Regions from separate parts of the Caballeronia sp. AZ1_KS37 genome, predicted to be linked through region 2. Evidence: predicted binding sites of a transcription regulator. Region 2 holds the regulator's gene; each other region holds the start of a gene.

Region 1 (3,963 bases), on a different contig from region 2:
ATGCCGCACGCTACTGGCGCTCGCCGCTCGTGCCGGACGCGGACATGGTCACGGCCGAATACTACGATCACGAATTCTCGCCGCACTGGCATGACGCCTATACGGTGCCCGTGATCGAGGCCGGCGCGGAGTGCTTCGACTATCGCGGCGCGCATCACGTCGCCGAAGCCGGTTCGGTGCCGGTGATCAATCCCGGCGAAGTGCATACCGGCGCGCGGGCCGTCGATGCGGGCTGGCGCTATCGCGTGTTCTATCTGCCGGTGCCGTTCGTCGAAACGCTCGCGCGCGACCTGTCGGGGCGGCCGGAATCGTCGCCGTGGTTTCCGGATGAAATCATCCGCGATCCCGATCTCGCGCGGCGTTTGCAGATCGCGCATCGCCTGCTGGAAAACGGCGCCGACCCGCTCGCCGCGGAACTGGCGCTCGTCGATGCAGTGACGACGCTGCTCGGACGCCACGCGCTCGAACGTCCGCGCATCGCGCCGCTCGCCGCCGACGCGCACCGCGTCACGACGATGAAATCCCGCCTCGCCGACGATCTCCTCGAACCCGTCACGCTCGCCGAACTCGCGCAGACGGTCGGTCTCTCGACCTTCCACGCGGCGCGCCTCTTCACGCGCGAAACCGGTCTTGCGCCGCATGCGTGGCGCAATCAGCTGCGGATCGTGCGCGCGCTGCCGGCGTTGCGCGCGGGCGCATCCGTGACGGATGTCGCGGCGGCGAGCGGTTTCACGGATCAGAGTCACTTCACGCGCCATTTCAAGCGCACGTTCGGCGTGCCGCCCGGCCGCTGGCGTTAGGCGGTCCGGCCTCGGGAAAGCGCAAGAACGTACAAGCATTCTCATCGACGTTTTGCGTATCCTCGCTTCCATAGGAGGAAATCTTGAAAGCAACACCTTTGCGCGAATTCGCCGCCGGCGCACGCGACACCATCCCGATGATGATCGGCGCCGCGCCCTTCGGCGTGATCTTCGGCACGCTCGTCACCGCAAGTCCGCTCACGCTCTGGCACGGCCAGTTGATGTCGCTCGTCGTGTTCGCGGGCTCGGCGCAGTTCATCGCGGTCGGCCTGATCGCGTCGCACGCGAGCTTCGCCGTCATTCTGGCGACGACGCTCGTCGTCAATCTGCGTCATGTGCTCTATTCCGCGACGCTCGCGCCGTATGTCGCGCATCTGCCGCGCCGCTGGCGCTGGGCGCTCGCGGGCATGCTCACCGACGAAGTTTTCGCCGTCGCCTACGCGCACTATCGGAAGCGCGCGCCGGGCGAGATCGGGCCGCACTACTTCTTCGGCTCCGGCGTCGCGATGTATCTGAACTGGCAGTTGTGGACGCTCCTCGGCCTCCTGTTCGGCGCCGCGTTTCCCGGACTGAAATCGCTCGGGCTCGACTTCGCGATGGTCGCGACGTTCATCGCGATCGTCGTGCCGCAGCTCGTCGCCGTGCGTTTCGTCGCGGCGGCGCTCGCATCGGGCGTGCTGTCGTTCGCGTGGCAAGGCTGGCCGTACAAGCTCGGCCTGCTCGCGGCGGTGTTCGTCGGCGTGGCCGTCGGCATGGTGCTCACGCTGATGGAAAACCGTCCGCAAGCGAAGGGCCACGCGAAACATCGTCTGAAGAACGCGAAGGAGCGCACGCAATGAACTACGTCACGCTGATCTTCGGCATGGCGGCCGTTACGTTTGCGATCCGCGCCGCCGTGTTCGTGCTGGGCGAACGCCTGCCCTTTCCGCCGATCGTCCGCACCGCGCTTTCGTTCGTGCCGGTGACGGTGCTCACCGCGATCATCGTGCCGATGACCGTCTCGCCGCACGGTAACGGCGCGGAAATCACCTGGCGCAATCCGCAGCTCGTGGCTGCGATCGTCGCGATCATCGTTTGCGCGTTCACGAAACGGCCGCTTTTGACGATTGCCGTGTCGCTCGCGGTGTTTTTCGCGTGGCAGTTCGCCGTGCTGCGCTAAACGTTTTCTCTCCATCAGCCGTTAAACGGCTTTCAAAGAGCATCGAAGAATCCTCAAGTTCCCGAAGCGCGCGCCGATAACAGAAACGAATGGACTCCGCCTGAGACGCGGCGCCGACAGCTTTTCCCGCCTTCGGAGACCGAAGGCGGAACCGGGAACCAACATGCGTCAAATCACCTTATCGTTACGCGACGAGACCATCGCTTCGCTGCAGCGCGATTTCGAAGCGTTCACGCGTCTGTCGCTGAAGCTGGATCCGCAATTCGTCACGCCTTCGTTCGAGGACTTCCTGCGCGCGAAGCTCCTGGACAACAACACGCCGCTCACCGAGCAGGCGGTGCAGCGCATGCTCACGCACGGCCAGTACGCGTGGGCGAAGCGCGCGCTCGACAAGGAGTTTCCGGATGTCGTCGAGATCCTGATCCGGCAGGCGGCCGAGCACGGCTTCGCGTTCGCGATCCGCGCGGACTGGACCGCCGAGGATCTCGTCAAGGCATCGCGCGCGTGGGCGACGGCGATCGTCACCGAAGCGGACGGCGACGTATCGCAAGTCGACATGCTCGCCTCGCAGATCAAATCGGCGGCGGCGGATATTCGCGAAGTCGAGGAAAAGATGCAGACGCCCGCATGGCGTCTCGCCGATTCGCTACGTCAGCGCGTGTATGAAACCAAGATTTCGGTGGAGACGAGCATCGGTTCGACCGCGCGCGAGAAGCTCGGCGAACTGCGCTGCCTGCTGCGGCTCGGCATCTTCTATGGCTCGATCCAGAAGCAGGAAGCGCAGCAAGTGCTGGAATATCTGCGCTCGCTGCGGCCCGAGCTTTTCGTCGAAGAGCCTTACGACGGCTACACACGCTTCGCAGCATGGCTGCGCAGCATCTTCTCGCCGTCGCCGCGCGCGCCGCGTGCATCGCGCGCGCAGCGCTGAGATTCAGGTCAGTCCCACATTCCCTTTAGGCGCGCCGCGATATCGATCTTCGCTTTCGCGGCCGCAGCCAGCCCCGCCGCCGTCGGCGCAGCGGGCGCGATGACGGGCGGCCACGCGGCCGCTTCGAAGTTCTGCATCAGATGCGGCGGAATGAAACGCGTGCGCTGCGCCCATACGTGACGGTCGCCGAGATGCGTCTGGTTGTACACGTAGAAGCGCTGCGGCGTGATGATGTGCAGGTCTTCCTTCGCGCGCGTCATCGCGACGTATAACAGCCGCCGTTCCTCGTCGAGTTCTTCGTCGCTGCCCGTGCCGAGATCGGACGGAATGCAGCCGTCGACGCCGTTCAGCACGAACACGTTGCGCCATTCCTGGCCCTTCGCCGAATGGATCGTCGAGAGAATCAGATAGTCTTCGTCGAGCAGCGGCACGCCGGATTCGTCGCTGGTCGCGTCGGGCGGATCGAGCGTCAGTTCGGTGAGAAAGCGCTCGCGCGTGGGATACGTCGCCGCGATGCTTTCCATCTGCAACACGTCGCCGATGCGGATCGCCGCGTCCTCGTGATTGCGTTCCAGATGCGGCTCGTACCAACGCCGGATCATTTCGAACTCGGCGGGCCAGCCGGAGTCGCGGCCGCAGAGCTTCGCCATCAGGCCGACGAAACGCGGCCAGTCCTCCGACGCGCGCGCGGGCGCCTGAAACGCGGCGATCGCATTCGACGCCACCGCGTCCGGCGCGCTCACGCTGTCGAGCAGGCGCCCGGCGATCGCCGGTCCGACGCCCGGCAACAACTGCGCGACGCGAAAGCCCGCGACGCGATCGCGCGGATTCTCGGCCCAGCGCAACACCGCGAGCACGTCCTTGACATGAACGGAATCGAGAAACTTCAGTCCGCCGAACTTCACGAACGGAATGTTCCGGCGCGTCAATTCGATTTCGAGCGCCGCGCTGTGATGCGCGGCACGAAACAGCACCGCCTGCGCCTTGAGCTTCATGCCGCCTTCGCGCGCTTCGAGCACTTTTTCGACGACATAGCGCGCCTGATCGGCTTCATCGGCGACGGCAACGACGCGCGG
Region 2 (3,963 bases):
GCCGGACTTATGCCTTCGCATGGTCCGAACACCGGAATCCGGAACGCGAGCAGGCCACGCTGCGGGTCTGGATGGGAGCGGTGGTTCTTCTGGCTTACGGCGTTTTCGCGTGGCTCCGCCCTTCACACGATGCCTTCCTGACCACGCGCCTCGTCGCGCTCTATGTGTCTTATGGGGCGATCACGCTTCTGATCGTCAGCCGCATGAGCGCGCCTTCTGTTGCACGCCTGACCGTCACGACCATCGCCGATCAGACGATCCTCGGGCTCGCGCTCGCCGCGGGCGGCGCAACGGCGCTGTCGCTTCTCTGGGTGATGTTCTGGTTTCTGATCGGTTCGGGATGCCGATACGGCAAGCGCACGCTCGCCGTATCGTGCGCGACGGCGCTCATCATCGTCACGGCGATGGCCGTCTGGCAGCCGTGGTGGCACGAGAATCTTCCCGCCGCGATCGGGCTCGCGCTGAGCGTACTCGGCGCATCGGTGTATCTGAGCGTGCTCGTCGATCGGCTCGGCAACGCGAATCGCGATCTAGCGCGTCAGGCATCGACCGATCCGCTCACGGGTCTGTCGAACCGGTACGCGCTGGAAAGAGTCGTCGATCGCGCGATGAACGCGCCCGAAGCCAATGGCGATCACGCCACCGCGCTCCTTCTGATCGATCTCGACGGCTTCAAGGAAGTGAACGATACCTACGGTCACGCCGTCGGCGATCTGCTGCTGCAAGCCTTCGCGGACTCGCTCGCGAAGCGCATGCGCAAGTCGGACACCATCGCGCGTCTGGGCGGCGACGAGTTCGTCGTGCTCGCGCATCAGATGCGCGACCGCGACGCCGTGTTGTCGGTGGCCGACAACATCCATTCGGCGCTCGGCGAAATTACGTCGGTGCAGGAGCGGCCGGTGTCGGTATCGGCGAGCATCGGCGCATGCCTGCTTTCGAGCGCGGCGTCCGCGCATCAAACCGGCATGACCGCCGTGCTGCGCGCCGCCGACCGCGCGATGTACCGCGCGAAAAGTCTCGGCGAAGGGAAAACGGTCTTCGCCGAGACGCGGGACTTCGAGATCAGCTAGAGAACGTCAGGCCTCGACGCTCGTCCACGCCTGCTCGCGCAGCTTCGTGCGCAGACGCGCGACCGCCTGGCTGTGCAACTGACACACGCGCGACTCGCTCACTTCCATCACCGCGCCGATTTCGCGCAGGTTCAGGCCGCGTTCGTAATAGAGGCTCATCAGGAGCTTCTCGCGCTCGGGCAGCTTGTCGATGGCTTCGATCAGCGCGCCGCGAAGGCTGTCGTCGAGCAGCGCGGACAGCGGATCCGAACGATCGACGCAATAGCGGTCGAGGAACGGCTCGTCGTCGGCGGAGCGATCGAAGTCTTCGTAATAGATCAGCTGGCTGCCGTGCAGGTCCTGAAGCATCGACTGATATTCGTCGAGCGGCATCTTCATGTGTTCGGCGATTTCCTGCTCGCTCGCCGCGCGGCCGAGGTTCTGCTCGACCTTGTGCACCGCCGATTCCACTTCGCGCGACGTCTTGCGCATGCTGCGCGGCAGCCAGTCGTTCGCGCGGAGCTCATCCAGCATCGCGCCGCGGATGCGCTGGCTCGCATATGTTTCGAACTGCGCGCCCTGATCTTCCTTGTAGCGGCTCGCCGCGTCCAGCAGGCCGATCATGCCGGCCTGAATGAGATCGTCGAGATCGACGCTCGCCGGCATCTTGGCGACGAGTTGGAGCCCCAGCCGTCGAACGAGCGGTGCGTATTTCGTCAGCACTTCCGACTGTGAGAGTTTGCCTTGGGCGTTATACATCTTGGTCACCTATCTTGATCACATCGACGCCGTGCTGCTCAATGCAAAGTCGTGAAGCGCAGCCGCACGATGCGACGCCTCCCGCGCGCCCTGTACAGAGTCGCTAACCGGATTTCGCGCGTCGGCCTGGCCGCCCGCATCGCGCATATAAGGCGCGGGGCGCATCGGCCAGTGCAGGAGCTCCGCCGCGATTGCGCGGTAGTCGCGCGCCGCGGCCGTGGCCGGGAACGCTTCGACTGCGCAGCGTGAGAGTTCCATCGCCCGAGCGACGCGCGCATCCTCGGACACATATCCCGCCTGCACGAGCGACACGGCCAGATACCGGCTCGCGACGCCCGACAGGTTGTCGAACGCGACCGCCGCGTCGGCCGGGTTCTGCACGTGATTGACGAGCACGCGGAACTGGCCGATCGCATGGGCGTAGTGCAGTCGTTTCATGCACGCATACGCCTCGGTGATCGCCGACGCGGCTACCCGCGTCACAATAAGAAAGTCATGCGCCTGCGCCGCGAGCGTCGACAGCGCGCCGTGGCGATCGAGTTGCGCATCGATCAGCACGATGTCCGCCGGACCGTCGAGCAGCGCGCGGCATTGCGCGGCATCGTGAACGATGCGTTCGTCGCGCGGCGCGGCCATCAGCGAGAAGCCGAACGGCGTGCGCTCGACGGCATCGCCGAGCATGCGCCGGCCCGACATCACCGAGGCGAGCGCGCCCGCGTCTTCGGTGCCCACGAGACGGCTCACCGATCCCGCGTTGCGGTGCTCGTCGATCACGAGCACGTCCTTGCCGTGGATGGAAAGCGCCGCGCCGAGATTCACCACCGCCGACGTGCATCCGATGCCCGCCGGTGCGCCCGCGACCGCCACCACGCGCGAACCGGCGCGCGTAAGGAGCCGTCGCAGGCCTTCCGCCTGGTCGAGCACGAACTTATCCAAAGTGCACCTCATGCAGTTCGGTCGTGGCGCGCGCGGACAACGCGGACAGCAGCGCAGGCGTTTCTTCGTCTTGCGGCACGAAGGGCGAGTTGTCGCGCGGGATGCAGAACGCGCTCTTGATGAGAAACCGCTTGGTCGCGACGTACAGGTTCTCCGGCACTTTCTGACCGGTCGACACGTAATGCACCGGCAGCTTGTAGCGGATGACCGTATCGAGCACGCCGCCGAGATTCGTCGCTTCGTCGAGCTTGGTCAGGATGCAGCCCGCGAGCGGCGGCTGGTCCGCCGCGCTCTTGTAGGCCTGCACGACTTCGTTGAGCGTGTCGCCGTGGCTCGTCGCGTTGAGCAGCAGGATGCGCTGCACCGGATGACCCGCGCCGCACAGCATCGCGATCTGATCCGAGACCATGCGATCGCGCTGGCTCATGCCGATCGTGTCGATCAGCACGATATGTTTGTTGCGGAGTTCCGAAAGCGCGAGTTGCAGGTCCGCGCCGTCCTTCACCGCGTGAACCGACACACCGAGAATCTTGCCGAAAATGCGCAGTTGCTCGTGCGCGCCGATACGGTAGCTGTCGGTCGTGAGCAGCGCGACCTTGCTTGCGCCGAAGCGCATCACGCAGCGCGCGGCAAGCTTGGCCGTCGTGGTCGTCTTGCCGACGCCAGTCGGGCCCATCAGTGCGAACACGCCGCCGCGTTCCATCAGCGCGTCTTCGCTGTCCATCACCGGAATGTTCGATTCGAGCACCTGCTGCACCCACTCGAGCGCGCCTTCGACGCTCTCGAGTTCCGGCATGTTGTCCACCATCATGCGGACGAGCTGCGCCGAGAAACCGGCGGCGAACAAACGCTTCGTGAGCGCGCCGCCCGTCGGGTTGCGGCGCTGGCGCTCGCCCCACATGAGACCGGAGAAGTGCTCTTCCATCATCGAGCGCATCGACGAAAGCTCGTTCATCACCGTTTCGTTGACGACCTGCTCCATGCGCGTGCGGATCGCTTCGGTGACGACGGCCGCCGCGTTCGCGGGCAAGCCATCGAATGCGTGTTCCTTCGATGCCGGCGCGGCGTTCGCCTCGGCTGCTTCGGCGTGCGGCGCGCTCGCGTTGATCTTCTGCGCGGCGCGGCGCGCGGCGATTTGCGCGGCTTCGCGTGCCCAGTCGGGCGTTTGGACCTTCGGCTCGACGGCGGCTTCCGCGCGCTTCGTTTGCTGACGCATGGC
Region 3 (3,963 bases), on a different contig from region 2:
CGCGGGGCGGCGGCGCCTATCGCGGATACTGCGGCGGCTGCCCTGTCGGGAGCTTCATCAAGCCGCGCGACTATGTCACCGCGATGGAAGGCGTGCCCATTCGCTTCATCGCGAAGCCGCCCGAGCAGGTGCCGGCGTACATGGATGTCGGCGTCGTGGCGCTGAAGCGCGCGCTGCTCCGTTCGCGCATCAACGTGTTCGATCCCAACACCGTCGAGTTGTTGTCGTGCCTGCAGAACGTGCATGACGTCTTCGGCAAACGGGAATGGCGCGAGCGTTTGACGTCGATCGCGCGTCAGTTCGGGTTGTCAGCCGAACTTCTTAAAACGGCCGCGTGATATTGCAGGTGCTGTGATGTTGAGCCCTATTACGATGTTGAGCCCGAAGGACATTTACGAGCGCGTCAGCGAGCACTTGCTGACGCAGCGCGCGGTCTCGGAAGACGACAACGGTTCGTGCAGGCTTCGCAGTCCGGAAGGCCGCAAGTGCGCGATCGGGTCGCTCGTGCGCGACGATGTGTACGAGCCGGAGCTGGAAGGCGTCGGCATTTCCTACTATCGGCATGCGCGGGACGGCGGTCTGCTGCGGGCGCTCTACGCATCGAACGTGAATGCCTACGATCCGAACATCATCGATCTGCTGATCGAGCTGGAGGAAGTTCACGACTACGCCGAAATCGAAGAGTGGCCGGCGTTGCTCGCGGCGCTTGGCAGGCGTCACGCGTTCGTCTGAACGCCCTCGCTAAAAAAGGCAATAGAAACGAAAACGGCGGTGCGCCCTTACGGGTCGCACCGCCGTTTTGCCGTTCGGCGCGAGGATCCGAAAACCCTCGCCCGAACAAGACGCTTAGTGCATCTTCTTCGGCAGCATCTGGCTGCGCAGGCGCTTGCGCAGGCGCGCGACAGCGGCGGCCTTCTTGCGCTTGCGCTCGGTGGTCGGCTTTTCGTACGACTGGCGCTCGCGCAGTTCGGCGATCAAGCCATTGCGCTCGATGGTGCGGCGGAAACGCCGAATCGCGACATCGAACGGCTCGTTTTCTTTGAGGACGATAGTGGTCATGTAAATCCTGGTTTGCTAAACGTATTTTCAAGCGCGCGACGACTGCGAGTTGCCGCGCCCCGGCACTCCGATCGTCCGCCGGACGTGAGAACGGCGCGACGGACACGAGCAAAGCGGCCACGGAGGCCGGAAAAGAGAGCGTTGAGATTCAGCCGCGGAAGCGGCAGGCGCTTTCGAAAGAACCACACGAAGGCGCGTTTCAGAGCCGTTCGCCGCTGTTGGTTGACGTTGTCATTTTCAGCGGCGAAGGCAGGAAATCGGGCACATTTCTCGATTCGGGCGCGATGTTACCAGAACACCGCGCCATTGCCAACTCCCGCGCGCCGGCCAACTCATTGATGCAACAGAACTATTTCTGCCACGCGCTGGCTTCGTCGAGCAGATGGATATCGTCGGCTGCGAGTTGCAGGCGCGTCGCGGCGGCCAAGCTCTCCAGTTGCGCGACCGACGTGGCGCTGGCGATCGGCGCCGTCACGCTCGGGCGCGCGATCATCCACGCGAGCGCGACCGTCGCGGGCGTCGTGTCGTTGCGTTTCGCGACTTCGTCGAGCGCGTCGAGAATCTCGAGGCCGCGCGGCGTCAGATACTTTTCGACGCGCGAGCCGCGCGCCTTGTGCTGCGTGTCCGCCTTCGACCGATATTTGCCCGACAGAAAGCCGCTCGCGAGCGCGTAATACGGCACGACGGCGATCTTGTGCTGTTCTGCCACCGGTTCGAGACCGGTCTCGTAGCCCTCGCGGTCGTAGAGGTTGTATTCGGGTTGCAGAATCTGATACGCCGGCAAGCCCGAATCCTTCGCGACTTTCAACGCCTCTTCGAGCCGCTCGCCCGTGTAGTTCGACGCGCCGATCACCCGCACCTTCCCCGCCTTGATGAGCGTCTGATACGCGTCGAGGGTTTCGTCGAGCGGCGTGGTTTCGTCGTCGTAATGGGAGAAATAGACGTCGATGTAATCGGTCTTGAGACGCCGCAGCGAATCGTCGACGGCCGCCGCGATGTTCGCCGCCGAGAGCCCGGCGCGCGTGGACAGCTTGCCGACTTTCGTCGCGAGCACGACCTGGTGGCGCTTGCCGCTTTCCCTGAACCACTTGCCGATGATCGTCTCCGATTCGCCGCCCTGATGCCCGTCGACCCAGGCGGAATAGACGTCGGCCGTATCGATGAAATTCAGGCCGTGGTCGACGAACGCGTCGAGGATCGAGAACGACGTGCGCTCGTTGGCAGTCCAGCCGAACACGTTGCCGCCGAAGACGAGCGGCGCAACTTTCAGTTCCGATGTGCCGATATTGCGTGTCTGCATGTGCGCTCCGAATGCGTCTAGAGGGACCAAAAAGCATACGCGCGAAATCGGCGCCTTGCCGGGCAAGGCTTCGCGGCCTCGCAACAGAATTCGTTACACAAATCGTTTGCGCGGGCCTTAAGTTTTTTTCGAGGGGCCCGATAACCACAAGTAGGCGGCCGGCTATCACCGAGCGCAGGACCGCCAGGCAACTTACTCGGTGCTTTAGCCAAAGCCAGATACAGTCTCCCAGGAGAGAACAAAATGATCGGTATCAACAGCAACATCAACTCGCTGGTTGCACAGCAGAACCTCAACGGCACGCAAAGCGCGCTGTCTTCGGCGATCACCCGCCTCTCGTCGGGCAAGCGCATCAACAGCGCTGCTGACGACGCAGCAGGTCTCGCGATCTCGAACCGGATGCAAACGCAGATCAACGGCCTGAACCAGGGCGTTTCGAATGCGAACGACGGTGTGTCGATTGCCCAGACGGCTTCGAGCGCGCTTTCGTCGATGACCTCCAGCCTGCAGCGTATCCGTACGCTGGCCGTGCAAGCCGCGAGCGGCTCGCTCTCGTCGAGCGACCAGGCTTCGCTGCAGAAGGAAGTTTCGCAGCAGATCGCCGAAGTGAACCGTATCGCTTCGCAAACGACGTACAACGGCCGCAACATTCTTGACGGTTCGGCTGGCAGCCTGAGCTTCCAGGTCGGCGCGAACGTCGGTCAGACGATCAATCTGGACCTGAGCCAAGACATGGGCGCGAACTCGCTCGGCGGCGGCATGGTGCAGAAGGGCAACACGCTCGGCACGTTCTCGAACCTGTCGCTGTCGTCGAGCGGCGCCTACGCCTCTTCCGGCGCGACGATCACCTCGATCAACGTGCTGTCGGACGGCAAGGGCGGCTTCTCGTTCACCGACCAGAACAACGTCGCGCTGAGCTCGACGGCCGTCACGGCCATCTTCGGCTCGGGCACCGCAGGCACGGGCACGGCTGCAGCACCGCACGAAAACACGCTGACGTTCAGCACGAGCATTGCCGGTTCGATGGGCGCATCCGTGAGCTCCGCGATCACCACCCTCAACGCGTCGATCAACAAGATCAACAAGCCGGACACGGTCGCGAACCTCGACATCAGCACCACGACGGGCGCCAACGTCGCGCTGGTCTCGATCGACAACGCACTGCAGACGCTGAACAACGTGCAGGCAACGCTGGGTGCAGCCCAGAACCGTCTGAGCGCAATCGCTTCGTCGCAGCAAGCTGAATCGACCGACCTGTCGTCGGCTCAGTCGCAGATCACCGACGCGAACTTCGCGCAGGAAACGGCGAACCTCAGCAAGGCTCAAGTGCTGCAACAGGCTGGTATCTCGGTGCTCGCGCAAGCGAACTCCCTGCCGCAGCAAGTTCTGAAGCTCCTCGGCTAAGCGGTACGCCAAGGTAGCACCCGACGCCGGATCTTCATCCCGAAGATCCGGCGTCGGGCCGTCCCGGCGACGAAACCACGTTTCGATCTCTTGCGTGTGCGCCCGCGTTCACGAGCGCACACGCAAGAGTTTGTTTCCCGCAACGAGCAGTTGACTGCGATCACGCGCAATCAGGCGACAGCGCGATACACGGAGTTACC

Evidence for each region. The regulator FliA, encoded in region 2, starts transcription of late flagellar genes. The targets are predictions, from matches to a motif close to CTAAAGTTTNNNNNNNNNNNGCCGNTA.
Region 1: a site for FliA is predicted at 2,012-2,038, ahead of NCS00_RS10320 (DUF4088 family protein). Genes of this name have one in related genera too.
Region 3: a site for FliA is predicted at 2,476-2,502, ahead of NCS00_RS01140 (flagellin). Genes of this name have one in related genera too.

Annotation. Positions count from the first base shown of each region.
Region 1 covers NZ_JALQDP010000013.1:87,229-91,191, forward strand. The annotation lists gene NCS00_RS10305 (helix-turn-helix transcriptional regulator) at 1-800, shown strand, start outside; gene NCS00_RS10310 (AzlC family ABC transporter permease) at 938-1,639, shown strand; gene NCS00_RS10315 (AzlD domain-containing protein) at 1,636-1,959, shown strand; gene NCS00_RS10320 (DUF4088 family protein) at 2,123-2,887, shown strand; gene NCS00_RS10325 (ATP-dependent helicase) at 2,896-3,963, opposite strand, start outside.
Region 2 covers NZ_JALQDP010000024.1:148,026-151,988, forward strand. The annotation lists gene NCS00_RS13960 (GGDEF domain-containing protein) at 1-1,070, shown strand, start outside; gene NCS00_RS13965 (RNA polymerase sigma factor FliA) at 1,077-1,808, opposite strand; gene NCS00_RS13970 (MinD/ParA family ATP-binding protein) at 1,827-2,744, opposite strand; gene flhF (flagellar biosynthesis GTPase FlhF) at 2,737-3,963, opposite strand, start outside.
Region 3 covers NZ_JALQDP010000001.1:243,821-247,783, reverse strand. The annotation lists gene NCS00_RS01160 (hypothetical protein) at 1-338, shown strand, start outside; gene NCS00_RS01155 (hypothetical protein) at 355-732, shown strand; gene rpsU (30S ribosomal protein S21) at 847-1,059, opposite strand; gene NCS00_RS01145 (aldo/keto reductase) at 1,409-2,359, opposite strand; gene NCS00_RS01140 (flagellin) at 2,603-3,763, shown strand.